4 regions of the Streptomyces sp. NPDC016309 genome follow, and region 3 is predicted to be linked to each of the others. Evidence: riboswitches for the same ligand, from Rfam matches in the RefSeq annotation. Region 3 holds a riboswitch; each other region holds the start of a gene.

Region 1 (7,628 bases), 160 kb from region 3:
GCGGACGGTCTCGCCCTCCTCCCCGTCGGCGCGCCGGTGCGTCCCGAGCCCGACGAGCCGGTCGCCCGCGCGGTGGCGACCGGGCGCGCGGTGCTGGCGGCCGGTCCGGCCCCCGCCGGAGACGTCGCCGCGGGACCGGACCCGGACCCGGAGCGGGAGCCGGACCCGGGCCCGGAGCGGGAGCGGGACGGCTCCGAACCGGGCGGCTCCGAACCGGCGGACGGTGCGGACACGGGCGCCGGGCCGGATGGCGCGGGCGCGGGTCCGCGGTCCCTGATCGCGGTGCCGATCCGGGCGCGGGGGGTGCTCCTGGGAGTGGCGAACTTCTGGCGGGCGGGCACCTCCGCGCCCTTCGACGAGGACGACACGTCCTTCGCCGAGGAACTGGCCGCCCGGGCGGCGGTCGCGATCGACAACGCCCGCCGCTACACACGCGAGCACGCCATGGCCGTGGCCCTCCAGCGCAGCCTCCTGCCCCGCGGCACGCCCGACCAGGACGCCCTGGAGGCGGCCTACCGCTACCTGCCCGCCCGGGCCGGTGTCGGGGGCGACTGGTTCGACGTGATCCCGCTGTCCGGCGCCCGGGTGGCGCTGGTGGTCGGCGACGTCGTCGGCCACGGCCTGCACGCCGCCGCCACCATGGGCCGGCTGCGTACCGCCGTGCACAACTTCTCCACCCTCGACCAACCGCCCGACGAACTGCTGGGGCACCTGGACGAGCTGGTCACCCACATCGACGCGAACGAGGCCGTCGAGGAGGAGCGGGACGGCCAGGGCATCACCGGCGCCACCTGCCTGTACGCGATCTACGACCCGGTGTCCGGGCGGGTCACCGCCGCCACCGCCGGCCATCCGCTGCCCGCGGTGGTCCTGCCGGACGGGAACGTGTCCTTCCTGCCCGTCCCGGTCTCACCGCCGCTGGGCCTGGGTGCCGGACTGCCGTTCGAGACCGCCGAGGCGTCCCTCCCCGAGGGGTCGACGCTGGTGCTCTACACCGACGGGCTGATCGAGGAGCGGGGCCGCGACCTGGACGCCGGTCTGGAGGCGCTGCGCGGCGCGCTGGCGGCGACCGGCCGTACCCCGGAGGACACCTGCGCCGCGGTCGTGGAGGCCATGCTGCCCGCCCAGCCCGGCGACGACATCGCGCTGCTGGTGGCCCGTACCCACCGCCTCGACCCGTCGGACTTCGCCCGGTGGGACGTCCCCCGGGACCCGGCCGCGGTGGCACCGGTGCGCGCCGCGTGCGCCCGCCGCCTGGCGGACTGGGGCCTGGGCGACATCAGCTTCAACACCGAACTGATCCTCAGCGAGCTGATCACCAATGCCATCCGCTACGGCGGCGACCCGATCAGCGTGCGGCTGCTCCGCGGCCGCAGCCTGATCTGCGAGGTCTTCGACGGCAGCAGCACCTCGCCCCACCTGCGCCGTGCGAAGACCACCGACGAGGGCGGCCGCGGCCTGTTCCTGGTCGCCCGGTACGCCGAGCGCTGGGGTACCCGGTACACCCCGGAGGGCAAGGTCATCTGGACGGAGCAGTCCCTCCAGGCGACGGCCGCGGACCCGGCGGCGACCGGCGACGAGCTGCTCGACCAGTGGAGCGACGACACGTGGTGAAAGGCGGTGCGCACGATGAACGGCGCGGGTGTGCTGGTGGACGGATTCGGGCGGGTGCGGGAGGCCGTGCACGACGCGGTCGGGGGGCTCTCGCCGGAGCTGCTGCACGCGCGGCTGGACCCGGGGGCCAACACCATCGCCTGGCTCGTCTGGCACCTCACCCGCATCCAGGACGATCACGTGGCCGGCGTCGCCGGCGAGGAGCAGCTCTGGCTGTCGGAGGGATGGGCGGACCGGTTCGGCCTGCCGTTCCCGGCGACGGCGACGGGCTACGGGCACACCGCCGAGGAGGTCGGGTCGGTACGGGTGCGGACGCCGGCGCTCCTGCCGGATTACTACGACGCCGTCCACGAACGGACCGTCGGATTCGTCCGGACCCTCCGTGACGCCGACCTGGACCGCGTCGTGGACACCTCCTGGTCGCCCCCGGTCACCCTGGGCGTGCGCCTGGTCAGTGTCGTGGCGGAGGACCTCCAGCACGCGGGACAGGCCGCGTTCCTCCGGGGCTGCCTGGAGCGCCGTTGACGCCGCGCGCACGCTCCGGCGCCGGAGCGACGCCTACGGGGACGCGTCGGGGGCCGTGCCCGGGGACGCGGCGGGGGACGCCTCGGGGGCCGTGTCCGGCGCGATCCGGTCCGATGCCCGTCACCGCCCCGATACTGGGCCGGACGGCCCGTCACCGGGGTGCCGGGAGGGCGGCCGGCAGCCAGGACCACCTGCTCGCACCAAGCTGGGAGGCACCGTTGAGAATGCTGATCAACGTACCCGAGACCGTGGTCGCCGACGCGTTGCGCGGGATCGCGGCCGCACATCCGGAGCTCACCGTGGACGTGGAGCACCGGGTCGTCGTCCGGCGGGACGCGCCGGTCGCCGGGCAGGTGGCGCTGGTGTCCGGGGGCGGGTCCGGTCACGAGCCGCTGCACGCCGGGTTCGTGGGGCCGGGGATGCTGTCGGCCGCCTGCCCCGGTGAGGTGTTCACCAGCCCCGTGCCGGACCAGGTGGTACGGGCGGCGGCGGCCGTGGACAGTGGGCGCGGGGTGCTCTTCGTCGTCAAGAACTACACCGGTGACGTGCTGAACTTCGAGATGGCCGCCGAGCTCGCCGAGGACGAGGGCGTCCAGGTGGCGAAGGTCGTCGTGGACGACGACGTGGCCGTCGCCGACAGCACGTTCACCGCCGGACGGCGCGGGACGGGGGCCACGCTGTTCGTGGAGAAGATCGCCGGAGCGGCGGCCGAGGAGGGTGCGCCGCTGGAGCGGGTGGAGGCGATCGCCCGCCGGGTGAACGCGAGCGCGCGCAGTTTCGGGGTGGCGCTCAGCGCCTGCACCACCCCCGCGAAGGGCAGCCCCACGTTCGACCTGCCGCCGGGCGAACTGGAGCTGGGCATCGGCATCCACGGCGAGCCGGGCCGGGAGCGGCGGCCCATGATGACCTCCCGCGAGATCGCCGACTTCGCGGTCGACGCCGTCCTGGAGGACCTGCGGCCCGGCGGTCCGGTGCTGGTGCTGGTCAACGGCATGGGGGCGACACCGCTGCTGGAGCTGTACGGGTTCAACGCCGAGGTCCAGCGCGTGCTGGGCGAGCGGGGCGTTCCCGTGGCCCGTACGCTCGTCGGCAACTACGTGACCTCGCTCGACATGGCCGGGTGCTCCGTGACCCTGTGCCGGGCCGACGAGGAACTGCTGCGACTGTGGGACGCGCCGGTGCGGACCGCCGCGCTCCGCTGGGGACGGTGAGGGGCGTGCTCGACGCGGACTTCTTCCGGCGCTGGCTGACCGGGGCGGCGGCCGCCGTGGACCGGGAGGCCGGCCGGCTCACCGAGCTGGACGCGGCGATCGGCGACGCCGACCACGGCGCCAATCTGCGACGCGGTTTCGCCGCGGTGGTCACGGCCCTGGAGGACGAGCGGCCCGGGACACCGGGGGCCGTGCTCACCCTCGCCGGGCGGCAGCTCATCTCCACGGTCGGCGGCGCGTCGGGGCCGTTGTACGGGACGCTGCTGCGGCGCACGGGCAAGGCTCTGGGCGACGCCGCCGAGGTGGCGCCGGTGCAACTGGCCGAGGCGCTGCGGGTGGGCGTGGCGGCGGTGGCGCAGCTCGGCGGGGCGAAGGCCGGGGACAAGACGATGCTGGACGCGCTGGAGCCGGCCGTCGAGGCACTGGCCGAGTCGCTCGGCGAGTCGCTCCCGGCGGCGGCGGAGGCGGCGGACCGGGGCGCCCTGGGGACCGTGCCGATGCGGGCCCGCAAGGGCAGGGCCAGTTACCTGGGTGAGCGCAGCGAGGGGCACCAGGACCCGGGGGCGACGTCCTCCGCCCTGCTGTTCGCGGCGCTCGCCGAGGCGGGGGCGGAGCGGGGCGGCCGGTGAGCGGGCAGGTGGGTGTGGTCCTGGTCTCGCACAGCGCGGCGGTGGCGTCCTCCGTGGCCGAGCTGGCGCGGGGCCTGGCCGGCGGCGGCACCGCGCCGGTGGCGGCCGCGGGCGGCACCCCGGACGGGGGGCTCGGCACCAGCGCGGAGCTGATCACGCGGGCGGCGACGGCGGTCGACGGCGGTGCGGGGGTGGCCGTCCTGGTGGACCTGGGAAGCGCCGTCCTGACGGTGAAGGCCCTGCTCGCGGAGGGGGACGAGCTGCCCGAGGGCACCCGGCTGGTGGACGCGCCGTTCGTGGAGGGGGCCGTGGCGGCGGTGGTCACCGCGTCGGCGGGCGGTGACCTGGACGCGGTGGTGGCGGCGGCGTCCGAGGCGTACGGCTACCGCAAGGAATGAGGTGTGCCCCGCGGGTGGAGCCGGGCCGTGCGCCGACGCGCGGCTTGTGATGTACCTGGTCAACGCACTACTGTCGCAGGGCCTTGGTGTACGGGAAACCGGTGCGGTACCGGTGCGGCCCTCGCCACTGTGATCGGGAAGTCCGGCTCCACTCCCGGGGACCACCTCGGGAAGCCACTGGAACGTCGCGGGGAACCGCGTCGTCCGGGAAGGCGGAGCCGCGGCGGCATGACCCGTCAGCCAGGAGACCGGCCAGGGCGCGTTGTCCATCCACGAGGTGCTGGAGAGGGTCTCCTTCCATATGCATATCGCCGAGGGCTATCTGCCCCCCGTGCACGCGGCCGCCTGGAGCGTCGCGGCCGCCCCCTTCGTCGTCCACGGGGTCAGGGCCCTGACCCGTGAGGTCAAGGCCAATCCGGAATCGACCCTTCTGCTCGGTGCGTCCGGCGCCTTCACGTTTGTGCTGTCCGCCCTGAAACTGCCCTCCGTGACGGGCAGTTGCTCCCACCCGACCGGCACGGGGCTGGGCGCGATCCTGTTCCGGCCGCCGATCATGGCGGTGCTGGGCACCATCACGCTGCTGTTCCAGGCGCTGTTGCTGGCCCACGGCGGCCTGACGACCCTGGGCGCCAACGCGTTCTCCATGGCGATCGTCGGTCCGTGGGCCGGCTACGGGACGTACCGGCTGCTGCGCCGTTTCGAGGTGCCGCTGATGGTGAGCGTGTTCTTCGGGGCCTTCGTCGCCGACCTGTCCACGTACTGCGTCACCAGCGTGCAGCTCGCGCTGGCGTTCCCGGACCCCAGCAGCGGGGTGGCCGGCGCGCTGGCCAAGTTCGGCGGCATCTTCGCGATCACTCAGGTTCCGCTGGCGGTCAGCGAGGGGCTGCTCACCGTGCTGGTGATGCGGCTGCTGATGCAGTCCAGCAAGGGTGATCTGGCACGGCTCGGCGTCGTGTCCGCGAACAAGGAGGCCGTGGCCCGATGAGCCGTAACGCCAGGATCAACTCGCTGCTGCTGCTCGTCGTGGTCGCGCTGGCCGTCCTGCCGCTGGCCCTGGGCATGGGCGACCACAAGGAGGAGCCGTTCACGGGCGCCGACGGGCAGGCGGAGACGGCGATCACCGAGTCCCACCCGGACTACGAGCCGTGGTTCACCCCGCTGTACGAGCCGCCGTCCGGCGAGATCGAGTCGGCGCTGTTCTCGCTCCAGGCCGCCCTGGGCGCCGGTGTACTGGCCTACTACTTCGGTCTGCGGCGCGGCCGCCGGCAGGGCGAGGCCCGGGCACGGGCGGGGTCCCCCGGCGGGGACGCCCCGGCGGCGGACACCCCGGGTACCCCGGACACCCCGGGCACTCCCGGCACCCCGGACGCGGCACCGGCCGACGCGGTCGGCGCGGGTGGCTCCGGGGCCGACGCGCCGCGGACGCCGGCGTAACCGCCGGTGCTGCCGATCGACGCGGCGGCGCACAGCAGTCGCTGGCGCCGCCGCCATCCGTGCGAGAAGGCCGCGCTGGGCTTCGGCCTGACGCTGCTGGCCGTGTGCCTGCCGCCGTGGCCGGGGGCCGCGCTGGTCGCCGCCGCGACCCTCGTGGTGCTGCTCGGCCCGGCCGGGGTCCCGCCGCGCCGGCTGTGGCGGGCGTGGCGCGTCCCGCTCGGCTTCTGTGTGACGGGCGCGCTGCCCCTGCTGTTCCAGGTTGGCGGGGCGGAGGGGTTCGTCACGCTCGCGCCCGACGGGCCGGCGCACGCCGGGCGACTGCTGCTGCGCACGTCGGCGGCCTCGATGGGCGTGCTGCTGTTCGCGTTCACCACCCCGGTGTCCGACGTGCTGCCCCGGCTGGTCCGGGCGGGCGTCCCGGCGCCGGTCGTCGACGTGGCGCTGGTGATGTACCGGATCAGCTTCCTGCTGCTGGACGCGGTCCGGCGGATCCGGGAGGCGCAGGCGGCGCGGCTCGGGCTGACGAGCCGGGCGGCCACCTGGCGCTCCCTGGCGGGCCTGGGCGCGACCGCGTTCGTGCGCGCCTTCGACCGGGCGGCGCGGCTCCAGACGGGGCTGGCCGGGCGGGGCTACGACGGCACGCTGCGGGTGCTGGTGCCGCCCACGGCGGTGTCCGGGCGCTTCCTCGCCGCGACGGGCGTGCTGCTCGCCGGGCTCGTCGTCGCCACCTTCGTACTCGAGAGGTTCCTGCCATGAATGCTCCCGCCGTCGTGGAACTCGTCGGTGCGGGATACGCCTACGAGGACGGTCCCGCCGTGCTCGAGGGCGTCGACTTCGCCGTGCCGGAAAAGCGCTCCATCGCGTTGCTGGGCCGCAACGGGGGCGGCAAGACGACGATGCTGCGGCTGCTGAGCGGTGGCCTGCGGTGCGCGAGCGGCCGGTTGCGCCTGGAGGGGCGCGACGTGTCGTACGACAGGGCGGGGCTGACCCGGCTGCGGACGACGGTGCAGCTCGTGGTGCAGGACCCGGACGACCAGTTGTTCGCGGCGTCCGTGGGCCAGGACGTGTCGTTCGGGCCGCTGAACCTGGGCGTGCCGGAGGCGGAGGTGCGCGAGCGGGTGCGGGAGGCGCTGGAGGCGCTGGACATCGCGGCGCTGGAGGACCGGCCGACGCACCTGCTGTCGTACGGGCAGCGCAAGCGGGCCGCGATCGCGGGCGCGGTGGCCATGCGGCCCCGGGTGCTGGTCCTCGACGAGCCGACGGCCGGTCTGGACCCGCACGGCCAGGAGCGGCTGCTGGCCGTCCTGGACCGGTTGCGCGCCTCCGGGACCACGGTCGTGATGGCGACGCACGACGTGGACCTGGCGCTGCGCTGGGCCGACGACGCGGCGGTCCTCACCCCGGACGGGCTGCGCACCGGTCCGGCGGCGGAGCTGCTGGCCGACCAGGCCCTGCTGGACGCGGCCCGGCTGCGCCGCCCGTGGGGGATGGCGGTGGCGCGGGTGCTGCGGGAGCGGGGCCTGCTGGGGGCACAGGAGCCGGGCCCGCGCACCCCGGAGGAGCTGGAGGACTGGGCGGCGGCCGCGGTCCCGGGCGGCGCGTAGGCGGCGGTACGTAGCGGAGGTCACGCCCCGATCCTTATGCAACTTGTTGCACAAGGCCCCCGGGGTCGTCTACAACTGGGGCGACGACATCGCGCGAGGAGGCGCCCCCATGACTGCGACCCCGGCCCCGGCCCCGTACCCGCACCTGCTCAGCCCCCTGGACCTGGGGTTCACCACCCTGCCCAACCGGGTGCTCATGGGGTCCATGCACGT
Region 2 (7,628 bases), on a different contig from region 3:
TCCCAGCCGAGGCCGATCCAGGACGCCACGCCGCCCTTGGGGACGATGTCGGTGGACTGCTGGGGGGTCGCCTCGTCCTTGTCCTTGGGAGCGGTCGAGTACGACTGGAGCTCCTTGTAGAAGTTCATGGCGGCCACGGCCTCGGGGGAGGACAGGTTGCCCTTCCACTTGTCGCCGTCCTTGACGGCGAGGTCGCCGCCCTCGTCCCAGACGAAGCCCGCGTAGACGTACCAGCTCTGGCCGGGCAGGTAGATCGGCTGGGTCTTGGCGTCGGACGCCTTGAGCTTCTTGAGGCCGTCGATCCACTCGGCGCGGGTCTTCGGCGGGGTCACGCCGGCCTTCTTGTAGGCGGCCTTGTCGTAGACGACGACACGGTTGGCGGCGTACCAGGGGGCGGAGTAGAGCTTGCCGTCCAGCTCGTTGGAGGCGAGCATGCCCTTGTTCCAGCCGTCGGCCCCGAGCTCGGCCTTGTCCTCGGTGAGGTCGGCGAGGCCACCGGTGGCGGCGTAGCCGGCGGTCTGGGTGTTGCCGAGCTCGATGACGTCCGGCGGGGCGTCCTCGGAGAGGGCCGTGGTGACCTTCTCCTGGATGCCGTTCCACTGCTGGATCTCGACCTTGACCTTGACGCCCTTGTGCTTGGCCTCGAACTCCTTGTTGACGTTCTTGATCCACGCGTCGGGAGCCGAGCCGTCCATCACCCAGACGGTCAGGGTCTTGTCGCCACCGGCGTCGGAGCCGCCCCCCTTGCCGTCGTCCGAGCCACACGCGGCAATACCGACCATCATGCCCGCGACGCCTATCGCCGCGATGAGCTTGCGCTTCACGCCACCCTCCTCAGGGATGCCTGCAAACCCTGCCCCCACCGCGAAGCCATACCGGTGTACTGCCCGTGCTGCCCGTGGGACTGGGACCTGGTCTTTAATGGTTTAGACCAGTAACCCGGAGCTTGGCCTAGACCTTTAGGGGTGTCAAGGGTGTATAAGAAGGGCAGTCGGGTCCGTTACCGGACCGACACCTGAGGGAGGGCGACGACCCGTGACCGGTCCGTGCCACCATGTGAGCCGCAATAGACGGAGGAGCCGGTGACGGCAACAGCACAGGAGTCGGGAAGGCGGGTCATGGCCACGGATGGAGGCGGCACCGAGACCGAGGGCGGGGCAGCCACCCGCACCGCGCGCGTGCCCAAGTACTACCGCCTCAAGCGGCACCTGCTGGACATGACGGAGACCATGCCCCCCGGTACGCCCGTACCGCCGGAGCGGACGCTCGCCGCCGAGTTCGACACGTCCCGCACGACCGTCCGGCAGGCGCTCCAGGAACTGGTCGTCGAGGGACGGCTGGAGCGCATCCAGGGCAAGGGCACGTTCGTCGCCAAGCCCAAGGTCTCGCAGGCGCTCCAGCTCACCTCGTACACCGAGGACATGCGCGCGCAGGGCCTGGAGCCCACCTCGCAGCTCCTCGACATCGGGTACGTGACGGCGGACGACACCCTCGCCGGGCTGCTCGACATCTCCCCCGGCGGCCGGGTGCTGCGCATCGAGCGGCTGCGGCTGGCGAGCGGCGAGCCGATGGCCATCGAGACGACCCACCTGTCGGCCAAGCGCTTCCCGGCGCTGCGGCGGTCGCTGGTCAAGTACACCTCGCTCTACACGGCGCTGGCCGAGGTGTACGACGTCCACCTCGCCGAGGCGGAGGAGACCATCGAGACCTCCCTGGCGACGCCCCGGGAGGCGGGCCTGCTCGGGACCGACGTGGGCCTGCCGATGCTGATGCTCTCCCGGCACTCGCTGGACGAGAACGGCGAACCGGTGGAATGGGTGCGCTCGGTGTACCGGGGCGACCGGTACAAGTTCGTGGCCCGTCTCAAGCGGCCCAACGGCTGACGCCACCGAGATCCTTACGAGACCCGTCCGTTATCCGGACCGGGGTTCCGCGCGGCGGACCGGTCCCCTAGATTGCGTGCGCATTACGCCATGTGATCAGCGAGGGGACGGAGTCGCCGTATGACACAGGAGAAACAACCAGCAATCACCCCGGTGCGGGTGGTGGTGGCGCTCTGTCTGTTCGCGCCCTTCGTGGCGATGCTGTGGGTCGGCTCGTACGCGAAGGTCGAGCCGACCCTCGCCGGGATCCCGTTCTTCTACTGGTACCAGATGGCCTGGGTCGTCATATCGACCGTGCTGACGATGGTCGCGTACCAGCTCTGGCACCGTGACCAGCGGGCCCGCGCGGCGGCGCGCGGGTCCTCGGCCCCCTCCGCCCAGGGGGGTGCGTCGCGGTGAACGACGGCGTGAACGGCGTCGCGCTCGCCGTCTTCATCTTCTTCTTCCTGGCCGTCACGGTCATGGGCTTCATGGCCTCGCGCTGGCGCAAGGCCGAGAACGAGCACAGCCTCGACGAATGGGGCCTGGGCGGCCGCTCGTTCGGCACCTGGATCACCTGGTTCCTGCTGGGCGGCGACCTCTACACGGCGTACACCTTCGTCGCCGTCCCGGCGGCGATCTACGCGGCCGGCGCGGCCGGCTTCTTCGCCGTCCCCTACACGATCCTCGTCTACCCGCTGATCTTCACCTTCCTGCCGCGCCTGTGGTCGGTGTCCCACAAGCACGGGTACGTCACCACCTCCGACTTCGTCCGGGGACGGTTCGGCTCGAAGGGCCTGTCGCTGGCGGTGGCCGTGACCGGCATCCTCGCCACCATGCCGTACATCGCGCTCCAGCTCGTCGGCATCCAGGCGGTGCTCGACGTGATGGGCGTGGGCGGTGGCGAGACCACCCACTGGTTCGTCAAGGACCTGCCGCTGCTCATCGCCTTCGGTGTCCTCGCGGCGTACACCTACTCCTCCGGGCTGCGGGCGCCGGCGATGATCGCCTTCGTCAAGGACACGCTCATCTACATCGTCATCGCGGTGGCGATCATCTACATCCCCATCAAGCTCGGCGGCTTCGACGAGATCTTCAGCAAGGCGGGCGAGGCCTACGCGCAGATCAACCCGGCGACCGACAAGCCGCGCGGCGCGCTGGTGCCCGGGGAGATGGGCCAGTGGGGGTACGCGACGCTCGCGCTCGGCTCGGCGCTGGCGCTGTTCATGTACCCGCACTCCATCACGGCGACGCTGTCCTCGCGCAGCCGTGACGTGATCCGCCGCAACACCACCATCCTGCCGCTGTACTCGCTGATGCTGGGCCTGCTGGCCCTGCTGGGCTTCATGGCGATCGCGGCCGGCGTGAAGGTGCAGAACGGCCAGCTCGCCATCCCGCAGCTGTTCGAGGACATGTTCCCGGACTGGTTCACGGGCGTCGCCTTCGCGGCCATCGGCATCGGCGCGCTGGTCCCGGCGGCCATCATGTCGATCGCCGCCGCCAACCTGTTCACCCGCAACATCTACAAGGACTTCCTGAAGCCGGACGCCACGCCGGAGCAGGAGACCAAGGTGTCCAAGCTGGTGTCGCTGCTGGTCAAGGTGGGCGCGCTGGCCTTCGTGCTCACCATGGACAAGACGGTCGCCATCAACTTCCAGCTCCTCGGCGGCATCTGGATCCTCCAGACCCTGCCGGCGCTGGTGGGCGGCCTGTTCACCCGGTGGTTCCACCGCTGGGCGCTGCTGGCCGGCTGGGCGGTCGGCATGGTCTACGGCACGGCGGCGGCGTACGGCGTCGCCAGCCCGACCCAGAAGCACTTCGGCGGCTCGTCCGCCGAGATCCCGGGCATCGGCGAGATCGGCTACATCGGTCTGACGGCGTTCGTCCTCAACGCCCTGGTCGTGGTGGTCCTGACGTTCGTGCTCCGGGCGACCAACGCGCCGGACGGCGTCGACGAGACGTCCCCCGGGGACTACACGGCCGACGCGGGCGACCCGGGCGTGAAGGTGGAGCTCCCTCCGGCCACGGCGGGCGCCGGGCACTGACCCATCCGCGTACGAGGGCCGTCGTGCCTCCCCCGGTGGGGGCACGGCGGCCCGTTCGTTGTGCACTCTGGCCCCATGGACATCACCATCAGGGCGGTACGGCCGGAAGAACACGAGACGCTCGCCGACGTCACGGCCCAGGCCTACCTCGGCGACGGGTTGCTGGCCTTCGGGGAGAGCGACGAGTACCTGATCGAGCTGCGGGACGTGGCCGGGCGCGCCGCGCGGGCCGAGGTGCTGGTCGCGGTCGCGGAGGACGAACGGGTGCTCGGGGGCGTGACGTTCGTCCCCCGGGGCGGCGGTCCGTGGGGCGGGCACGCGCGGGACGGGGAGGCGGAGTTCCGGATGCTGGCGGTGGCGCGGGCGGCCCGGCGGCGCGGCGCGGGCGAGGCGCTCGTACGGGCGTGCGTGGAGCGGGCGCGGGAGGTGGAGGGGTGCCGGCGGCTGGTGGTGTCCTCGTGGCAGTCCATGCGGGCGGCGCACCGGATCTGTGAGCGGCTGGGGTTCGACCGGACCCCGGAACGGGACTGGCAGGCCGCTCCGGGCGTCACGCTCCGCACCTACGCCGTGGAACTCTGAGCCCCGGTCGACACAACATGTGGGGGGTGCCTCAATCGGCGCCCCCCACATGTATGCTCGTCCTCGCTGTCGCCGCAGGGGAATCCGGTGCAATTCCGGAACTGTCCCGCAACGGTGTGTTGGTGTGCCTCTGGGTACGTACGAGTCCGAAGACCTGCCGACAGCGCGCCCGGACCGTCCGGCCCGGGTGCCCAGACGTCCGGGCCTCGCGGAGTGGGCCGGTGGACGCGGTGCCCTGCGCCCCCGTACCCGGGCGTGCCCGCTCCCCTGCCCGCGCCGCCGGTGGCCCCGAGCCGAGCGAGGGAGAGCCCCCACGTGACCATCGCGCCAGCCGATCCGGTTTCAGCGATCGAGAGCGACGGAAACGACGGACCCGGGACCGTACTGCTGCGGACCCTGACCGACCTCACCGCCGATCTGCCCGACACCGACCCCGGCCGGGTCGCCGCCGCCGCGCTGCGCGGCCGGCACGCCGGGTCCGACGAGGCGGAGCTCCGGGAGCTCGCCACCGAGGCGGCCGCCGGTCTGATCGCCGAGGACCCGGCGTACTCCCGGCTCGCGGCGCGGCTGCTGGCCCGGACCATCGCGGAGGAGGCGGCGGGGCAGGGCGCGGTGGCGTTCTCGGCGTCGGTGGCCGTCGGGCACCGGGAGGGCCTGATCGCGGACCGCACGGCCGCGTTCGTCTCGCTCCACGCGGACCGGATGGACGCGCTGGTCGACCCGGCCGGGGACGACCGGTTCGGCTACTTCGGGCTGCGGACGCTGTACTCGCGCTACCTGCTCCGCCACCCGCTCACCCGCAAGGTGATCGAGACGCCCCAGCACTTCATGCTGCGGGTGGCGGCGGGCCTCGCCGAGGACGACTCGGTGCGCGCCCTGGACGAGGTCGCGGCGCTGTACGGGCTGATGAGCCGGCTGGACTACCTGCCCTCCTCCCCCACGCTGTTCAACTCCGGCACGCGACACCCGCAGATGTCCTCGTGCTACCTGCTGGACTCCCCGCTGGACGAGCTGGACTCCATCTACGACCGCTACCACCAGGTCGCGCGGCTGTCGAAGCACGCGGGCGGCATCGGCCTGTCGTACTCCCGCATCCGGGCGCGCGGTTCGCTGATCCGGGGCACCAACGGGCACTCCAACGGCATCGTGCCGTTCCTGAAGACGCTGGACGCCTCGGTGGCGGCAGTGAACCAGGGCGGGCGGCGCAAGGGCGCGGCGGCGGTGTACCTGGAGACGTGGCACGCCGACATCGAGGAGTTCCTGGAGCTTCGGGACAACACCGGTGAGGACGCCCGGCGCACCCACAACCTGAACCTGGCGCACTGGGTCCCCGACGAGTTCATGCGCCGGGTCGACGCCGACGCCGAGTGGTCGCTGTTCTCGCCGGCCGACGTGCCGGAACTGGTCGACCTGTGGGGCGAGGCGTTCGACGCCGCCTACCGCGCCGCCGAAGCGAAGGGCCTGGCCCGCAAGACCATGCCCGCCCGGGACCTGTACGGCCGGATGATGCGGACCCTGGCGCAGACCGGCAACGGCTGGATGACGTTCAAGGACGCCTCCAACCGCACGGCCAACCAGACGGCGCAGCCGGGCCACACGGTCCACTCCTCGAACCTGTGCACCGAGATCCTGGAGGTCACGGACGACGGGGAGACCGCCGTCTGCAACCTGGGCTCGGTGAACCTCGGCGCGTTCGTCAGCGGCGGCGACCTCGACTGGGAGCGGCTGGACGCGACCGTCCGCACGGCCGTCACGTTCCTGGACCGGGTCGTCGACATCAACTTCTACCCGACCGAGCAGGCCGGGCGCTCCAACGCGAAGTGGCGGCCGGTGGGCCTGGGCGCGATGGGCCTCCAGGACGTGTTCTTCCAGCTCGGGCTGCCGTTCGACTCGCCCGCGGCCAGGGCCCTGTCGACGCGTATCGCCGAGCGGATCATGCTGGCCGCGTACGAGGCGTCCGCCGACCTCGCCGAGCGCAACGGCCCGCTGCCGGCCTGGAAGAAGACCCGTACCGCGCGCGGGGTGCTGCACCCCGACCACTACGACGTCGAGCTGAACTGGCCGGAGCGGTGGGAGGCGCTGCGCGCCCGCATCGCCGAGGTCGGCATGCGCAACTCGCTGCTGCTGGCCATCGCGCCGACGGCGACGATCGCCTCGATCGCGGGCGTGTACGAGTGCATCGAGCCGCAGGTGTCCAACCTGTTCAAGCGCGAGACGCTGTCGGGCGAGTTCCTCCAGGTCAACTCCTACCTGGTGGCCGAGCTGAAGCGGCTCGGCGTGTGGGACGCGAAGACCCGTGAGGCGCTGCGCGAGTCCAGCGGCTCGGTCCAGGGCTTCACCTGGATCCCGGCCGAGGTGCGCGAGCTGTACCGGACGGCGTGGGAGATCCCGCAGCGCGGCCTGATCGACATGGCGGCGGCCCGTACGCCGTTCCTGGACCAGTCGCAGTCGCTGAACCTGTTCCTGGAGACGCCGACCATCGGCAAGCTGTCGTCGATGTACGCGTACGCCTGGAAGCAGGGCCTGAAGACGACGTACTACCTGCGCTCGCGCCCGGCGACCCGGATCGCCCGCGCGGCCCGGGCGTCCGTCCCCGTCCCCGCGCAGGTGACCCCGGAGGACGCGGTCGCCTGCTCCCTTGAGAACCCCGAGTCCTGCGAGGCCTGCCAGTGATGTCCGCTTCCCCCGAGAAGAACCTGCTCGACCCGGGTTTCGAACTGACCCTCCGCCCGATGCGCTACCCGGACTTCTACGAGCGCTACCGGGACGCCATCAAGAACACCTGGACGGTGGAGGAGGTCGACCTCCACTCCGACGTGGCGGACCTCGCCAAGCTGACGCCCGGTGAGCAGCACCTGATCGGCCGGCTGGTCGCGTTCTTCGCGACCGGTGACTCGATCGTGGCGAACAACCTGGTGCTGACGCTGTACAAGCACATCAACTCCCCCGAGGCGCGGCTGTACCTGTCGCGGCAGCTCTTCGAGGAGGCCGTGCACGTCCAGTTCTACCTGACGCTGCTGGACACCTACCTGCCCGATCCGAAGGACCGGGCGGCGGCGTTCGACGCCGTGGAGAACATCCCCTCCATCCGGGAGAAGGCGCAGTTCTGCTTCCGCTGGATGGACTCGGTGGAGAAGATCGA
Region 3 (7,628 bases):
ACCCCCTTCCCCTTCGTCGTCCGTCCCGGCATCATACTCAAAAAAGTGACTAGTCACATTGTTGAGTACGAAGGAGAGGTCCATGGACAAGACCGCCGACGACTTCCGCACCGCGGTGGAGGAGCGCGACCTCGACGCGCTGGGAGAGCTGTTCACCGACGACATCCGCCTCAACAGCCCGGTCAAGTTCACCCCCTTCGAGGGCAAGCCCATGGTCCTGGGACTCTTCGGCGTCCTGGTGCGCACCTTCGAGGACTTCCGTTACGTCGGGCACTTCGAGGGGGCGGCATCCGGCACCGACGGTGACGAGGATCCCGCGGTGGTGATGCCGTTCCGCGCCACGGTGCGGGGCAGGGAGATCCACGGCATCGACCTGCTGCACCTCGACGGTGCGGGCCGGATCAAGGAGTTCACGGTGATGGTCCGCCCGCAGTCCGCCGTGCAGGCGCTGGGGGAGGCGGTGCTGGACGGGCTGGTCGCCGACGGCCTCGTACCGCCGGCGGGCCGGCCCGGAGGCGCATGACCGTGTGCTCGTGTGACCGTTGAATCCGGGGGCGGGATGACGGGACCCGGGGGGCGAGAGTGGGGGAGCGGGCGTCCCGGCGGCAGGTGGGGGCCGCCGGGACGGGGCCACATGGTGCGGGTACCGACGGTCAGTTGGCCGGTGCCTGGTACAGGCCGCGACCGGCGCGACGGGCGCGGGAGGTCGCGACGAGCCGGTCGAGGGTGCTGCGCACGGTGTTGATGGCACCGGTGCTGACGTCGCGGCCGAGCTCCTTCGCGACGTCACGGGCACGGAGGGGCTTGTCGCTGTTGCGGGCGAGGACGGCGGCGACCTGTTCGGTCAGACCGCTCCCGTCGGTGGCGGGGGACTCCTTGGCCGCCGCGGGCTTCGCGGCCGCGGCCGGCTTGGTGGCCGTCGCCGGCTTCGTGGCCTTCGTGGTCTTCGGCGCCTTGGCGGTCCTGGCGGCCTTGGCGGTCTTCGCCGGGGCGGTCTTGGCCGTGGTGGCCTTCTCCGCGGTCGACTTGGCCGTGGTGGTCTTGGCGGTGGTGGTCATGGCGGTGGTGGTCTTCTCGGCGGTCGGCTTGGCGGTGGAGGCCTTCTCCGTGGCGGCCTTCTTCGCCGGAGCGGAACGCTTGGCCGTGGCGGCCTTCCTGGCCGGGCGGGACGCGGCGGAGGGCTTGGCCGGCTTCTTGGCCGGGCTCTTGCGTCCGGCGGCGGAGGTGCGCGGCGTGCGCTGTGCCGGAACGGTCTCCGCCGCGACCGCCACCGGCTCGGGAGCGGGCTCCCGCGCCGGCGCCTCCTCCGCGGTCTCCGGTGCCTCATTCTCCTGCGCCTCGGGCGCCGGTGCGCCGGTTTCGGGTGCGCCGGCCTCCTCCGCCTCCGCCTGCTGCGGAGCCTGCTGCGGCTCCTGAACCCGCTCCTCGTCGGACTCCTGCTCCGTGGCGGTGGCCGCCGGGGCCTCCTCGGACGCCGGGGTCTCCTCGGCCGCCGGGGTGGCCTCGGTGGTGGCTGCCTCCTCCTCCGTACCGGCCGGTGCTTCGGTGCGCGGTGCCGGGACCGCCGCGGTGGACAGTGCCTCCAGCGCGGTCAGCGCGCTGCGCACGGACTCCAGCCGCTCGGTGACGGCGGCGAGGTCCTTCTCCAGTGCCTGCTGGTGCTGCTCCAACTGGGGGAGTTCATCCCTCAGCAGGGCGGTGGTCGCTTCGATGCTGTCCGATGCGGTGGCCGGAATGGGCACGTGTCCTCCTGCTGGTTCATGGCGTTTGCGAAGAGTGGGGACTGTGCCGAAGGGTACGGCCGTCGCGTTGTGTCAAGCAAACAAGCGCGGTTTCCCGGGCCGGCCCTCCAACCGCCATGCCGTCACCCCTCTTTCGGGCTTGCCGGAGCAACTGTTGTGTCCGGCGGTTCCGTTGGGATGAGGACACCGCTCGCGGCCGGCTCGCCCGCCGGTGGTTCGCCCGCCGCCGGTGGTACGTCCCCGGGCAGGAAGGTGACGTGCGGGGCCCCCGTCCGGGGATGCACGACCACCTCACCCGTCACTCCGTACACCTCGGCGAGCAGGCGCGGTGTGAGCACCTCGCCCGGCGGACCCCAGGCCACCACCTCGCCGTCCCGCAGCACATGGAGGCGGTCGCAGTAGTAGGCGGCCAGGTTGAGGTCGTGCAGGGCGACCAGGACCGTGGCCGGCAGCCGGCGGAGCACCCCCAGTACGTCGAGCTGGTGACGCACGTCGAGGTGGTTGGTCGGCTCGTCCAGGACGATCAGGGACGGCTGTTGTGCCAGCGCCCGGGCGATCAGCACGCGCTGCCGCTCGCCGCCGGAGAGCCGGTCGAAGGGGCGGTCCGCAAGCTCCGCCGCGTCGACCGACGCCAGCGACGACGCGACCAGCAGTGCGTCCTCCGCCGTGTCTCCGTCGAACAGCCGCTTGTGGGGGGTGCGGCCCATGGCCACCACCTCGCGCACCGTCAGGTCGAAGTCGGCGCCCGGTTCCTGCACCACCACGGCCATGGTGCGGGCCAGCCGCCGCGCGGACAGGGACCGGACGTCGGTCCCGTCCACACGCACGCTGCCGGTGCCGGGCCGCAGCACCCGGTACACCGCGCGCAACAGGCTGGACTTCCCACTGCCGTTGGGACCCACGAGCCCGATCACCTCACCGGGCCCGGCGCTCAGCGTGACGTCCCGCACCAGCCGGCGGGCGCCGGCGGTCAGCGTGAGGCCCTCCACGGAAAGACGGTCGGTGCTCATGCCACTCCTCGATCGGTGGTCCGCCGGGCGTCCCGGCGCATCAGCCACAGGAAGAACGGTCCACCGCACAGTGCGGTCAGGACGCCGACGGGGATCTCCATGGGCGCGGCGACCGTCCGGGCCGCGACGTCGGCCCAGACGAGGAACACCGCTCCCGCCAGCGCCGCGGTCGGCAGCACCCGCCGGTGGTCGCCCCCGACGAACAGACGCACCACGTGCGGCAGCATCAGCCCCACGAAACCGATCGGTCCGGTCGCCGCGACCAGGACACCGGTGACGAGGGACAACAGGACGAACATCCGGACCCGGAAACGCGGCACGTCCAGCCCCATGGTGGTGGCGGCCTCCTCGCCCGCCAGCAGCAGGTTCAGCGAACGCGCCTGCACCAGCAGCACCCCGATACCCAGCAGCAACGCCGCCGCCGGCAACCACAACGTCGCCCAGCGGACCCCACCGAGCCCCCCGAGCGTCCAGGCGAGGACCTCCCGCGCCTGGTTGCCCCGGTCGGCGGTCAGCAGCAGCAGATCCGTCACCGCGGTGAGGACCGAGGCGACCGCCACGCCCGCCAGCACCAGCCGGACCGATGTGATCCGCCCCCCGGCGCGGGCCGTGGTGTACACGAGCAGCAAGGTCACCAGGGCCCCGGCGAACGCCGACACCGACAGCGACACCGCCCCGAAGAGACCGGCGCCCGACACGATCACGGCCACCGCGCCGAGGGACGCCCCGGAGGACACGCCCAGCAGGTACGGCTCCGCCAGCGGATTGCGCACCAGGGCCTGCATGGCCGTGCCCACCACCGACAGCCCGGCGCCGGTCACCGCCCCGAGGAGGACGCGGGGTGCCCGTACGTCCAGCACGATCGTCTCGCGCGCACGGGACCACGCCGGCTCCTCGGGTCCGGCCCCCAGGGCGTGCGCCACGATGCCCCACACCTCCCCGGGCGGTACGCGCACCGAACCGATGGCCAGCCCCGCCGTCACCGACAGCAGCAGGAGCACACCGAGCACCACCAGCGAACTCGCGAACGCCCTCCGTCCCCTCGGCGCGCGGGCCGGCGCGCCCGTCACGGCACGGGCCGGCGCGGCGGCCGTCACCGGAAGCGCTCGGGGTGCAGGGCGCGGGCCAGGTCCTCGACGGCGTACGGAGGACGCACACCGACGAGGGTCGCGGTGAGCGGCAGGACCACGAACCGCCGGTTCTTGACGGCGGGCACATCGGCCAGCGCCGGCTGCGAGAGCAGGTACCGCTTCTTCTGCTCCACGCTCCCCGAGCCGCGGTAGTCGTAGATCGCGATCACCTCGGGCCGGCGGGCGACCACCTGCTCCCAGGACACGTCACCGAACACGGCGTCCAGATCCGCGAACACGTTGCGTCCGCCGGCCAGGCGGATGATCTCGCTGCCCAGGCCCTTGCCGCCCGCGGTGAACGCGGACTTGTCCCCGCTGTCGTAGACGAACACCGGCACCGCCGGCGCGCCCTCGACCGCCTCGCCGGTGGCACGGATGCGCCGCTTCAGCCCCGCGATCAGGGCGTCGGCCCGTTCCGGCACTCCGAAGATGGTGCCGATGGTGCGGATCTCGTCGTAGGTGTCGTCCATCGACACCCGGTCCTTGCCGCAGTACTCGCGGTTGAGGTACGTGTCGATGCCGGCGTCGGCGAACGCCTTGCGGGACCGCCCCTCGTTCTCGGCGAACGCGCTGCCGTAGCCGCCGTACACGAAGTCGGGCTCGGCCTCCAGGACGGTCTCGAAGGACGGCTCCTTGTCGGCCAGTCGCGGGACGGCCTCGAAGTCCTTCCGGTACGCGGGCAGGACGGCCGAGTCGGGGAAGGCGGTGCCGGCCATCCGGTCCTTCAGCCCGAGGGCGAGCATCAGTTCGGCGGGGTGCTGGTGGATGGTGACCACCCGGGAGGGTGGTTCGTCGTACGTGGTGCTGACGCCGCAGTTGTCGACCGTGACGGGGAAGCCCCGCACGGAGGTGGCCGTGGTGCGCCGGCCGCCGTCGCCGCCCTGTGCGCCGGCGCCGCACCCGTTCAGCAGGGCGGCGGTCAGGACGGTGGAGAGGGCCACGGCCGCCGCCCGCCACCGCGGGGCGCGGCGGGGCTCCGGGACGCGGGGCCGCGGCACGGGCCGACGGGTGGGCGGCAGGGACGGGAAGGGAGAAAAGGGACGGTGCGTGCCGTCGTCCACGTGAAGCCTCCTGAGGAGTCCGCGCTCCTTTGGATCGGGCCCGCGACAGGCCAGTGTCCTGACTCCCGGATCGACGTTCCCCCGGCCTTCCCGCGCGGTGTGCGTGGCCTCCTCGAGGGGTCCACTCCCCGGTCACAGTGGCGGGACCGTGCCGGATTCGCACCGGCTTCCTGTCTCCCGTCGCGGTGATGACCGGACGATCCTACGGGGCGGACGAGCGCGGGTTCCGGGTGGCCCGGTAGCGCGAGGGCGAGATCCCGTACCGGCCGGTGAACGCCTGGCGGAGCGCTTCGGCGGTGCCGAAGCCGCACCGGGCCGCCACGCCCGCCATCGGCAGGGTGGTCGACGCCAGCAGATGGGCGGCGGCCTCGACGCGGGCCAGCCGGACGTACCGCCCTGGTGCCTGCCCGAGGTGGTCCGTGAACAGCCGCGTGAGGTGACGTGGCGTCACCCCGGCGCGGCGGGCCAGTGTCACCGTGCGCAGGTCGCCGCCCGGGTGGGCGGTGACGTACTCGACGAGGGTGCGCACCAGCGCGTTGCGGGGCGGGGGAGCGGCGGTGAACAGGCTCATCTGCGCCTGGTTGCCGGGCCGTTGCAGATACACCACCAGATCGCGGGCGACCTGGCGGGCCAGTTCGGGGCCGTGGTCCTCCTCGATGAAGGCCAGCGTCAGGTCCAGCGCGCTGGTGACGCCCGCCGCGGTGTACACGTTCCCGTCGCGTACGTAGATGGGCGTGGGGTCCACCGTGACCTCGGGGTGCCGGGCGGCGATCCGGGACGCGAACCGCCAGTGGGTGGTGGCGCGCCGGCCGTCCAGCAGCCCGGCCGCGGCCAGGACGCCCGCTCCGGTGCACACCGACGCCACCCGCCGGCTCACCTCCGCCAGCCGGCGGACGTGCCCCACGAGCCGGGGATCGGCGGCCGCCCGCTCGAAACCCGAACCGCCCGACACGATCAGGGTGTCCAGCGGTCCCACGAGCCGTTCGAGCGACTCCTGGCAACTGAGGCTCAGCCCCGAGTCGCAGACGACCGGCCCGCCGCCCGGGCCGGCCACCCGCACCCGGTACGGCGGGTCCGGCGCACCGACCCGGTTGGCCATGGCCAGCCCGGTGGTCACGCACGCGATGTCCAGCAGCTCGGTCGCCTCGTAGCCGACGACCACCATCAGCCGTTCCGTCGCGGGGCGGCGCCCCGTGAGCCGTTCCCCCATGGGCCGACCCTATGCCGGAAGGACCGGTACCCCAAGGCCACGGACATCGGTGCCGCCGCGCGGTGCGATCCGGCCGGAGCGTGCCGGACAGTGGACGGACCGCCCCTTCGCTCCCGGGAGACGCCATGACGATCCGCTCCACGCGGCCCGGCCGTGACCACGGCACGGGCCCCACGCCGGCCGGACGCGCCGGCCCGGCGCCGATCTCCCGGCGCGCCACGGACACGCCGGGCACGACGGGCGTCCGGCGTGGGGGCGGTGCGTCCGGTGCGCTGCGGGCCCTCGGCCACCGGTGGCCCACCCTCCTGGCGGTCGCCGTGGTGGTGGCCACCTTCGGCGACGGTGTACCGCCCCGGGAAGTGCTGGCGGGCCTCCTCGCCGTCATGGTCCCGTGCTACCTGGTCTTCGGCGTGGTGCGTGGGGAGTTGCGCCGGCCGTCGGGCGTCCTGGCCCTCCAGCTCACCGGCCTGGCCGGCTTCACGGCCGTGAGCGCGGCCGCGCTCGCCGTCGACGGCACCCTCGGTCTGTACGTCGTCGCCGCCGGCTGGCTGGCCCACGGCGTCTGGGACTTCGCGCACCACCGGACCGGCCGGGTCGTCCCCCGCGCCTGGTCGGAATGGTGCTGTGTGGTCGACGTGCTGGGCGCGGTGGCGATCGTCCTGCTGGCCTAGGTCGTGTCCGGCCGATCATGCCGGGCTCACGACGCGTGCGCGGTGCTCGTCCTACCTCCGTGCCATGTCCTTCACGAACACGAGCGCGTCCGGGTCGGACACGTGTGCCGGGTCGAGGGGGGCGTAACCGAACCACGGTGACACGCGGGGCGCGGGAGGCGTGTCCCCGAGGGCGGTGGTTAGTTGTGCGGTGTCGACGACGCAACGGTCGCCCGGCAGCCCGTACAGCAGTCCCTCGACGGTGTCCGGCGGCGGAGCGTCCACACCCTGGTGCCGGATCGTGCCGAGGGCCGTTGCCACGAAGGCGTACTCCGCGCCGAGCCGCGCGCCGGCCAGGGCGCCGGCGCCCCACCACTCCAGGGGCGCGCCGCCCATCCGCATCGAGCTCTTCCGGCGCTGGAGGTGGGAGTTGTGGGCGTGCACCAGGGTGGGCCCGCGTTCCGCGAGGGCGAGGAGATTGTGGGCCATCATCCGGTCCCGCTGGGCGACCAGCCGGGTCGGACGGCTCGGCGAGGGGTCGGCCATCCAGTGGTGGTAGCCCAGCAGCCCGGTGGCGGTGCGACCGTGCAGACGTGCCCGGTCCCAGTCGTCCCGCGAGGTCGCCGCGATCAGGTGCGGCGTCTGCGCGTCGAGCAGCGCCACCAGGTCGTCGGCGAGGAGGCGCAGTTCCCCGGCCTCGGCCGACCGTCCCACCGACCGGGCCGGGTCCCTCATCGCGGCCGGCTCGGTCCACCGGTCGTCGGGGCCGAGCAGCCGGTCCAGCGTCGGCATGGTGCAGGGCAGCAGGTCCGGCTCCACCCATGC
Region 4 (7,628 bases), on a different contig from region 3:
GATCGCCGGGTCGGGCTTCTCCCACATGCCGCGCGACTCGGCCTCCAGCAGCCGCTCGGCGATGCCGTGCAGGGCCCAGGGGTTGGCCTCCTGGAGGAACGCCTTGTTCTCCGGGTCGAGCACGTAGGTCTCGGTGAGCTTGTCGTACATCCAGTCGGCGACAACGCCGGTCGTGGCGTCGTACCCGAAGAGGTAGTCGACGGTCGCTGCCAGTTCGAAGGCGCCCTTGTAGCCGTGGCGGCGCATCGCCTCGATCCAGCGCGGGTTGACCACCCGGGCGCGGAAGACGCGGGAGGTCTCCTCGACGAGGGTGCGGGTGCGGACCGACTCGGGGCGGGTGGAGTCGCCGATGTACGCCTCGGGGGCGGTGCCCTTGAGCGCGCGGACGGTCGCGACCATGCCGCCGTGGTACTGGAAGTAGTCGTCGGAGTCGGCGATGTCGTGCTCGCGGGTGTCGGTGTTCTTGGCCGCCACCGCGATGCGCTTGTACGCCGTCTCCATCTCGTCGCGCGCCGGGCGTCCTTCGAGGCCGCGCCCGTACGCGTAGCCGCCCCAGACCGTGTACACCTCGGCGAGGTCGGCGTCGGTGCGCCAGTCGCGCGAGTCGATGAGCTGGAGGATGCCGGCGCCGTAGGTGCCGGGCCGGGAGCCGAAGATACGGGTGGTGGCGCGGCGTTCGTCGCCGTGCTCGGCGAGGTCGGCCTGGGCGTGGGCGCGGACGAAGTTGTCGTCGGCCGGCTCGTCGAGGGAGGCGGCGAGGCGGACGGCGTCGTCCAGGAGCCCGATGGTGTGCGGGAAGGCGTCCCGGAAGAAGCCCGAGATGCGCAGCGTCACGTCGATCCGGGGCCGGCCCAGCTCGGCGAGCGGGATCGCCTCCAGGCCGGTGACGCGGCGGGAGGCGTCGTCCCAGACGGGGCGGACGCCGAGGAGCGCGAGGGCCTCGGCGACGTCGTCGCCGGCGGTGCGCATGGCGCTGGTGCCCCACAGGGACAGGCCGACGGAGTCGGGCCACGCGCCGTTGTCGTCGCGGTAGCGGGTCAGCAGCGACTCGGCGAGCGCCTGGCCCGTCTCCCACGCGAGGCGGGAGGGGACGGCCTTGGGGTCGACGGAGTAGAAGTTGCGGCCGGTCGGCAGGACGTTGACCAGGCCGCGCAGCGGCGAGCCGGACGGTCCGGCCGGGACGAACCCGCCGTTCAGGGCGTGCACGGCGTGGTCCAGCTCGTCGGTGGTGGCGGCGAGGCGCGGGACGACCTGGCGGGCGGCGAAGTCGAGGACGGCGGCGACGGCGTCGTCGTAGCCCTCGGCGACCGTGGCGACGGCGGCCGGGTTCCAGTCGGCGGCCTCCATGGCCTCCACCAGGGCGCGGGCCTTGGCCTCGGCCTCGTCGGCGCCGGTGCGGGTGGCGGCGGACTCGTCCAGGCCGAGGGCCTCGCGGAGGCCGGGCAGGGACTGGGTGCCGCCCCAGATCTGGCGGGCGCGGAGGATGGACAGGACCAGGTTGACCCGCTCGGGGCCGGTGGGGGCGCCGCCGAGGACGTGCAGCCCGTCACGGATCTGGGCGTCCTTGACCTCGCACAGCCAGCCGTCGACGTGCAGCAGGAAGTCGTCGAACCCGTCGTCGTCCGGGCGGTCCTCCAGACCGAGGTCGTGGTCGAGCTTGGCGGCCTGGATGAGCGTCCAGATCTGGGCGCGGATGGCCGGCAGCTTGGACGGGTCCATGGAGGAGATCTGCGCGTACTCGTCGAGCAACTGCTCCAGGCGGGTGATGTCGCCGTACGACTCGGCGCGGGCCATCGGCGGCACCAGGTGGTCGACGAGCGTGGCGTGCACGCGGCGCTTGGCCTGGGTGCCCTCGCCCGGGTCGTTGACCAGGAACGGGTAGACCAGCGGGATGTCGCCGAGGGCCGCGTCGGGGCCGCAGGCGGCGGACAGGCCGGCGTTCTTGCCGGGCAGCCACTCCAGGTTGCCGTGCTTGCCGAGGTGGACCATCGCGTCGGCGCCGAAGCCGCCGTCCTCGGCGCGGGCGGCGATCCAGCGGTAGGCGGCCAGGTAGTGGTGCGACGGCGGCAGGTCCGGGTCGTGGTAGATCGCGATCGGGTTCTCGCCGAAGCCGCGCGGCGGCTGGATCAGGATGAGGAGGTTCCCGCGCCGCAGGGCGGCGAGGACGATGTCGCCCTCCGGGTTGCGGGAGCGGTCCAGGAACATCTCGCCGGGCGGCGGGCCCCAGTGCCGCTCGACCTGCTCGCGCAGCTCCGCCGGCAGGGCGGCGTACCAGCGCTTGTAGTCGGCGGCCGGGATGCGGACCGGGTTCTTGGCGAGCTGCTCCTCGGTGAGCCAGTCCTGGTCGTGGCCGCCGGCCTCGATCAGGGCGTAGATCAGCTCGTCGCCGTCGCCGGACGCGAGGCCCGGGACGTCCTCGGCGCCGAAGTCGTAGCCCTCCTCGCGGAGCCGGCGCAGCAGTGCCACGGCGGAGGCGGGGGTGTCGAGGCCGACGGCGTTGCCGATGCGGGAGTGCTTGGTGGGGTACGCGGAGAGGACCAGCGCCAGGCGCTTGTCGGCGTTCGGGATGTGCCGCAGCCGGGCGTGCCGGACGGCGATCCCGGCGACGCGGGCGGCGCGCTCGGCGTCGGCGACGTACGCGGGCAGGCCGTCGGCGTCGATCTCCTTGAACGAGAACGGCACGGTGATGAGGCGGCCGTCGAACTCGGGGACGGCGACCTGGCTGGCGGCGTCGAGCGGGGAGAGGCCCTCGTCGTTCTCCTCCCAGGCGGCCCGCGAGCCGGTCAGGCACAGGGCCTGGAGGATCGGCACGTCCAGGGCGGCGAGGGCGCCGGCGTCCCAGGCCTCCTCGTCGCCGCCCGCCTGGGCCTCGGCGGGCTTGGTGCCGCCGGCGGCGAGGACGGTGGTGACGACCGCGTCGGCCGTGCGCAGGCTCTCCAGCAGCTCCGGCTCGGGGGCGCGCAGCGAGGCCACGTACAGCGGGAGGGCCTGGCCGCCGGCGTCCTCGATGGCGTCGCAGAGGGTGGAGACGAAGGCGGTGTTGCCGCTCATGTGGTGGGCGCGGTAGTAGAGCACGGCGACCACGGGGCCGGTGGTGGCGCGCGCGGTGCGCTCCAGGGGGCCCCAGGTGGGGGCGGCGGCCGGGGGCTCGAAGCCGTGGCCGGTGAGCAGGACGGTGTCGGAGAGGAAGCGGGCGAGCTGCTCCAGGTTGTCCGGACCGCCGTGGGCGAGGTAGGCGTGCGCCTCGGCCGCGATGCCGATCGGGACGGTGGAGGTCTCCATGAGCTGGGCGTCGGGGGCCTGTTCGCCGGTGAGGACGACCAGCGGCTTGCCGGTCGCGCGCAGCGCCTGGAGGCCGTCCTCCCAGGCGCGGATGCCGCCGAGGAGGCGTACGACGACGAGGTCGGCCCCGTCGAGGAGGCCCGGGAGGTCGTCCATCGGGAGCCGGGCGGGGTTGGCGAACCGGTACGCGACGGGGCCGCCGGCCGCGCGGGCGCTGAGCAGGTCGGTGTCGGAGTGCGACAGCAGCAGGATCGTCGTGGCGGGCGCCGGGGCGGGCGCCGTCTCGGGCGTGGTCGCGTGCGTCATGACGTGCGCAGGCCTTCCTCGGGGTGTCCGCGCCCCGGGTGGTCGTAGGACGGCGGGAGTTCCTGACTCGTCCGGTTTCCGGCCGGACTCACAGTGGCGGGACCGCGCCGGATTCTCACCGGGCTTCCTCCCTAGGGCCCTGGGACCCTGTGCCGTCTGCATAGTAGAGGCTGCGCGTATGCTCGCCGCCATGCCGCCCAGCTCACCAAATCCCCAGGACCGGGGTGAAGCGCACATACGGGACCGTGTCCGCGAGCGCGGTGACGCGTGCCCCGGTGCGCTCCGGCTGCACCGGGCCGACGACGGGTCGCTGGCCCGGCTCCGCCTCCCCACCGGCGTTCTGACGCACCGTCAAGTCCTGGCGCTGGCCGACGCGGCGGACCGCCTGGGCGACGGGCACCTCTCCCTCACCTCGCGCGGCAACGTGGAGTTGAGGGGCCTCGGGGAAGGCTGCGGACTCGGGCTGGTGGACCTGCTGCGGGACGCCGGACTGCTGCCGTCCGAACGGCACGAGCGGGTACGGAACATGGTGGTCTCGCCGCTCGCCGGCGCCGGCGTGCAGGCGTGGGCCGCGCGCCTGGACGAGCTGTTGTGCGCCGAGGACTGGACGCCGGAGCTCTCCGGCCGCTTCCTGTTCGCCGTGGACGACGGGCGGGGCGACGTGGCGGGCCTGGCCGCCGATGTGACGTTGATCGCAGAGCCCGCCGGGACCGGCCTGGTCCGGGTGGGGCGTACGACCCACCGGGTGTCCTCCGCCGACGCGCCCCGCGCCGCGCTCGCGGCGGCCGGGGCGTTCCTGGCGGCGGCCCGCGCGGCCGGCACCGGCGCCTGGCGGGTGCGGGAGCTGCCGGCTGGGCAGGACGTGGACGTGGACGGACACCTGCGCCGGGCCGGCGTCGCGGCGGAGCCCGTACCGGACGCGGCGTTCCCCACGTGCCCCCCGCCCGCGCCCGGAACGGCCGGCGACGGCATGCTGTCCGTCCTGGCCCGCCTCGGCCGGGTGACCACCGCCCAGTTCCGCGCCCTGCTGCCCGCCGGGGAGGTGCGGGTCACCCCGTGGCGCGGGTTCGTCCTGCCCGGCTTCACCGACCCGGCGGCGGCCCGCGAGCGGCTGCGCGCCCTGGACGGGGCCGGGTTCATCACCCGTACCGACTCCCCCTGGATCGGCGTCACCGCGTGCACCGGGCGCCCCGGCTGCGCCAAGTCCCTCTCCGACGTACGGGCGGACGCCCGGCCCCGCGAGGGCGCCCTGCCCGTCCACTGGTCCGGCTGCGCACGCCGCTGCGGCCACCCCCAGGGCGCGTGGACCGACATGGTGGCGACCGGCGAGGGCGCGTACCAGCCGACCGTACAAGGACCGACGAAATGAGCGAGAGCAGAGTGTTCGACTACGAGAAGGACGGGGCGGAGATCTACCGCCAGTCCTTTGCCACGATCCGCGCCGAGGCGGATCTCGCGGGCCTGCCGGCCGACGTCAGCCAGGTCGCCGTGCGGATGATCCACGCGTGCGGCATGGTCGACCTCGTCCGCGACCTGGCCTACACGCCGGACGTGGTGGCCCGCGCCCGCGAGGCGCTGCGCGCCGGCGCGCCGATCCTGTGCGACGCGCAGATGGTCGCCAGCGGCGTCACGCGCAAGCGGCTGCCCGCCGGCAACGACGTGGTCTGCACGCTCTCGGACCCGTCCGTCCCGGCGCTCGCCGCCGAACTCGGCACCACCCGCAGCGCGGCCGCCATGGAGCTGTGGCGCGACCGGCTCGAAGGGTCCGTCGTCGCGGTGGGCAACGCCCCGACCGCGCTGTTCCGGCTGCTGGAGATGATCGAGGCGGGCGCGCCCCGCCCGGCGGCCGTCATCGGCATACCGGTCGGGTTCATCGGGGCGGCCGAGTCCAAGGACGCGCTGGCCGCCTTCCCGGGCCTGGAGCACCTGGTGGTGCGCGGCCGGCGGGGTGGCAGCGCGATGGCGGCGGCGGCGATCAACGCGATCGCGCACGAGGCGGAGATCCAGGCATGAGCGGCAAGCTGTACGGCGTGGGGCTCGGCCCCGGCGACCCGAATCTGATGACGGTCGCGGCGGTGAAGGCCATCGCGGCCGCCGACGTGATCGCGTACCACTGCGCCCGCCACGGCCGTTCCATCGCCCGTTCCATCGCGGCCGAGCACATCCGCGAGGACCACGTCGAGGAACGCCTGATGTACCCGCTGACCGTCGAGACGACGGACCACCCGGGCGGGTACCGGGGTGCGCTGAACGACTTCTACGAGGAGGCGTCGGCGCGGCTGGCCGCCCACCTGGACGCGGGCCGCACGGTCGCCGTCCTCGCCGAGGGCGACCCGCTGTTCTACGGCTCCTACCAGCACATGCACAAGCGGCTGGCGGACCGGTACGACACCGAGGTCATCCCCGGTGTCACCTCGGTGAGCGCGTCGGCGGCCCGGCTGGGCAAGCCGCTGTGCGAGGCGGAGGAGATCCTGACGATCATCCCCGGCACGCTGCCGGAGGAGGAACTGACGGCCCGCCTGGCGGCCACCGACTCGGCCGTCGTCATGAAGCTGGGCCGGACGTTCCCGACGGTACGGCGCGCCCTGGAGCGGGCGGGCCGGCTGGACGACGCCCACTACGTGGAGCGGGCCACGATGGCCGGCGAACGGACCGGCGCCCTGGCGGACGTCGACCCCGGATCGGTCCCCTACTTCTCCGTGGCGGTGCTCCCGTCGCGCGTCGACTCCGGCCCGGCCGTGCCCGCCTCGGGCGAGGTCGTGGTCGTCGGCACCGGCCCGGCGGGCCCCCTGTGGCTGACGCCCGAGACCCGGGGCGCGCTCGCCTCGGCGACCGACCTGGTGGGCTACACCACCTACCTGGACCGGGTCCCCGTGCGCCCCGGCCAGGAGCGGCACGGCTCGGACAACAAGGTCGAGTCGGAGCGCGCCGAGTTCGCCCTGGACCTGGCCCGCCGCGGGCGCCGGGTGGCGGTGGTGTCGGGCGGCGACCCGGGCGTGTTCGCCATGGCCACGGCCGTCCTGGAGGTCGCCTCCCAGGACCCGTACCTGGACGTCCCGGTCCGCGTCCTGCCCGGCGTGACCGCCGCGAACGCCGCCGCCGCGAAGGCGGGCGCCCCGCTGGGCCACGACTACGCCACCCTCTCCCTGTCGGACCGGCTCAAGCCCTGGGAGGTCATCGCCGAGCGCCTCCGCGCGGCGGCCGCCGCCGACCTGGTGCTCGCCCTCTACAACCCGGGCTCCGCCAGCCGCACCTGGCAGGTCGCCAAGGCCCGCGAACTCCTCCTGGAACTCCGGGCCCCCGACACCCCGGTGGTCGTCGCCCGCGACGTGGGCGGCCCGGAGGAGTCCGTCCGCGTCCTCCCGCTCGCGGACCTGGACCCGGCGGAGGTCGACATGCGGACCCTGCTCCTCATCGGCTCCTCCCAGACCCAGGCGGTCCGCCGCGCCGACGGCACCACGATCGCCTGGACCCCCCGCAGGTACCCGGAGGCGTAACCCCGCCGGGGCCGGCGTCACCGCGACGCCGGCCCCCGCGCCCTTCCCGCCGCCACGGCATGCCGGCGCGGTGCCGCCGCCGGTACCCTCCGCCCCCACCTGCCGCCCTTACCGGGCGTCATGTCACGGCCACCCATTTTTTCGCGGTTCCGCACAGACCCCGGGCCTTGGACGCTAGGGTTCCGGAACAGTACATGTGTGACGCACCACACACTGTTTTCCGCTGGCTGCCGGGGTGCGTCCCGAGGCGGCTGTGCATCTGGGGGGCCGCATGCACACGATGGTCAAGGGCGCCAACATCGGTCTGTCGGCGCTCAGTGCGGACACCGGTTCCGTGACGGTGGGGCTGAGTTGGAGCAGCAGCACCGGTGAGGGCGACGCCGACGTGTCCGTGCTCCTGCTGAACGGCACCGGAAAGGTGCGCAGCGACGCCGACTTCTACTTCTACAACAACCCGGTCGCCGACGACGGAAGCGTGCAGCTTCTGGGCAAGACGCCCACCCCCGACGGCAGCGTGGACCGGATCAGCTTCGACCTGGAGGC

The links. Region 3 has a riboswitch for cobalamin ahead of ACF068_RS10595 (ABC transporter substrate-binding protein). Riboswitches for the same ligand answer to the same signal wherever they lie in the genome.
Region 1: another riboswitch for cobalamin. It lies ahead of ACF068_RS09850 (energy-coupling factor ABC transporter permease); the one in region 3 lies ahead of ACF068_RS10595 (ABC transporter substrate-binding protein).
Region 2: another riboswitch for cobalamin. It lies ahead of ACF068_RS01665 (ribonucleoside-diphosphate reductase subunit alpha); the one in region 3 lies ahead of ACF068_RS10595 (ABC transporter substrate-binding protein).
Region 4: another riboswitch for cobalamin. It lies ahead of cobN (cobaltochelatase subunit CobN); the one in region 3 lies ahead of ACF068_RS10595 (ABC transporter substrate-binding protein).

What each region holds. Positions count from the first base shown of each region.
Region 1 is NZ_JBIBSG010000003.1:448,818-456,445, reverse strand. Features, by position in the region: gene ACF068_RS09875 (SpoIIE family protein phosphatase) at 1-1,614, shown strand, start outside; gene ACF068_RS09870 (DinB family protein) at 1,630-2,139, shown strand; gene dhaK (dihydroxyacetone kinase subunit DhaK) at 2,364-3,350, shown strand; gene dhaL (dihydroxyacetone kinase subunit DhaL) at 3,356-3,979, shown strand; gene dhaM (dihydroxyacetone kinase phosphoryl donor subunit DhaM) at 3,976-4,377, shown strand; cobalamin riboswitch at 4,417-4,649, shown strand; gene ACF068_RS09850 (energy-coupling factor ABC transporter permease) at 4,679-5,362, shown strand; gene ACF068_RS09845 (energy-coupling factor ABC transporter substrate-binding protein) at 5,359-5,811, shown strand; gene cbiQ (cobalt ECF transporter T component CbiQ) at 5,818-6,567, shown strand; gene ACF068_RS09835 (energy-coupling factor ABC transporter ATP-binding protein) at 6,564-7,415, shown strand; gene ACF068_RS09830 (FAD-dependent oxidoreductase) at 7,525-7,628, shown strand, end outside.
Region 2 is NZ_JBIBSG010000001.1:374,072-381,699, forward strand. Features, by position in the region: gene ACF068_RS01640 (extracellular solute-binding protein) at 1-824, opposite strand, end outside; gene ACF068_RS01645 (GntR family transcriptional regulator) at 1,119-1,883, shown strand; gene ACF068_RS01650 (DUF3311 domain-containing protein) at 2,004-2,282, shown strand; gene mctP (monocarboxylate uptake permease MctP) at 2,279-3,907, shown strand; gene ACF068_RS01660 (GNAT family N-acetyltransferase) at 3,983-4,486, shown strand; cobalamin riboswitch at 4,506-4,663, shown strand; gene ACF068_RS01665 (ribonucleoside-diphosphate reductase subunit alpha) at 4,802-7,159, shown strand; gene ACF068_RS01670 (ribonucleotide-diphosphate reductase subunit beta) at 7,159-7,628, shown strand, end outside.
Region 3 is NZ_JBIBSG010000003.1:610,877-618,504, forward strand. Features, by position in the region: gene ACF068_RS10575 (nuclear transport factor 2 family protein) at 83-523, shown strand; gene ACF068_RS10580 (hypothetical protein) at 654-1,742, opposite strand; gene ACF068_RS10585 (ABC transporter ATP-binding protein) at 1,865-2,752, opposite strand; gene ACF068_RS10590 (FecCD family ABC transporter permease) at 2,749-3,822, opposite strand; gene ACF068_RS10595 (ABC transporter substrate-binding protein) at 3,846-4,943, opposite strand; cobalamin riboswitch at 4,989-5,149, opposite strand; gene ACF068_RS10600 (GlxA family transcriptional regulator) at 5,146-6,153, opposite strand; gene ACF068_RS10605 (hypothetical protein) at 6,279-6,824, shown strand; gene ACF068_RS10610 (erythromycin esterase family protein) at 6,876-7,628, opposite strand, start outside.
Region 4 is NZ_JBIBSG010000007.1:302,168-309,795, forward strand. Features, by position in the region: gene cobN (cobaltochelatase subunit CobN) at 1-3,588, opposite strand, end outside; cobalamin riboswitch at 3,622-3,760, opposite strand; gene ACF068_RS20015 (cobalamin biosynthesis protein CobG) at 3,767-4,957, shown strand; gene ACF068_RS20020 (precorrin-8X methylmutase) at 4,954-5,601, shown strand; gene ACF068_RS20025 (precorrin-2 C(20)-methyltransferase) at 5,598-7,085, shown strand; gene ACF068_RS20030 (TerD family protein) at 7,357-7,628, shown strand, end outside.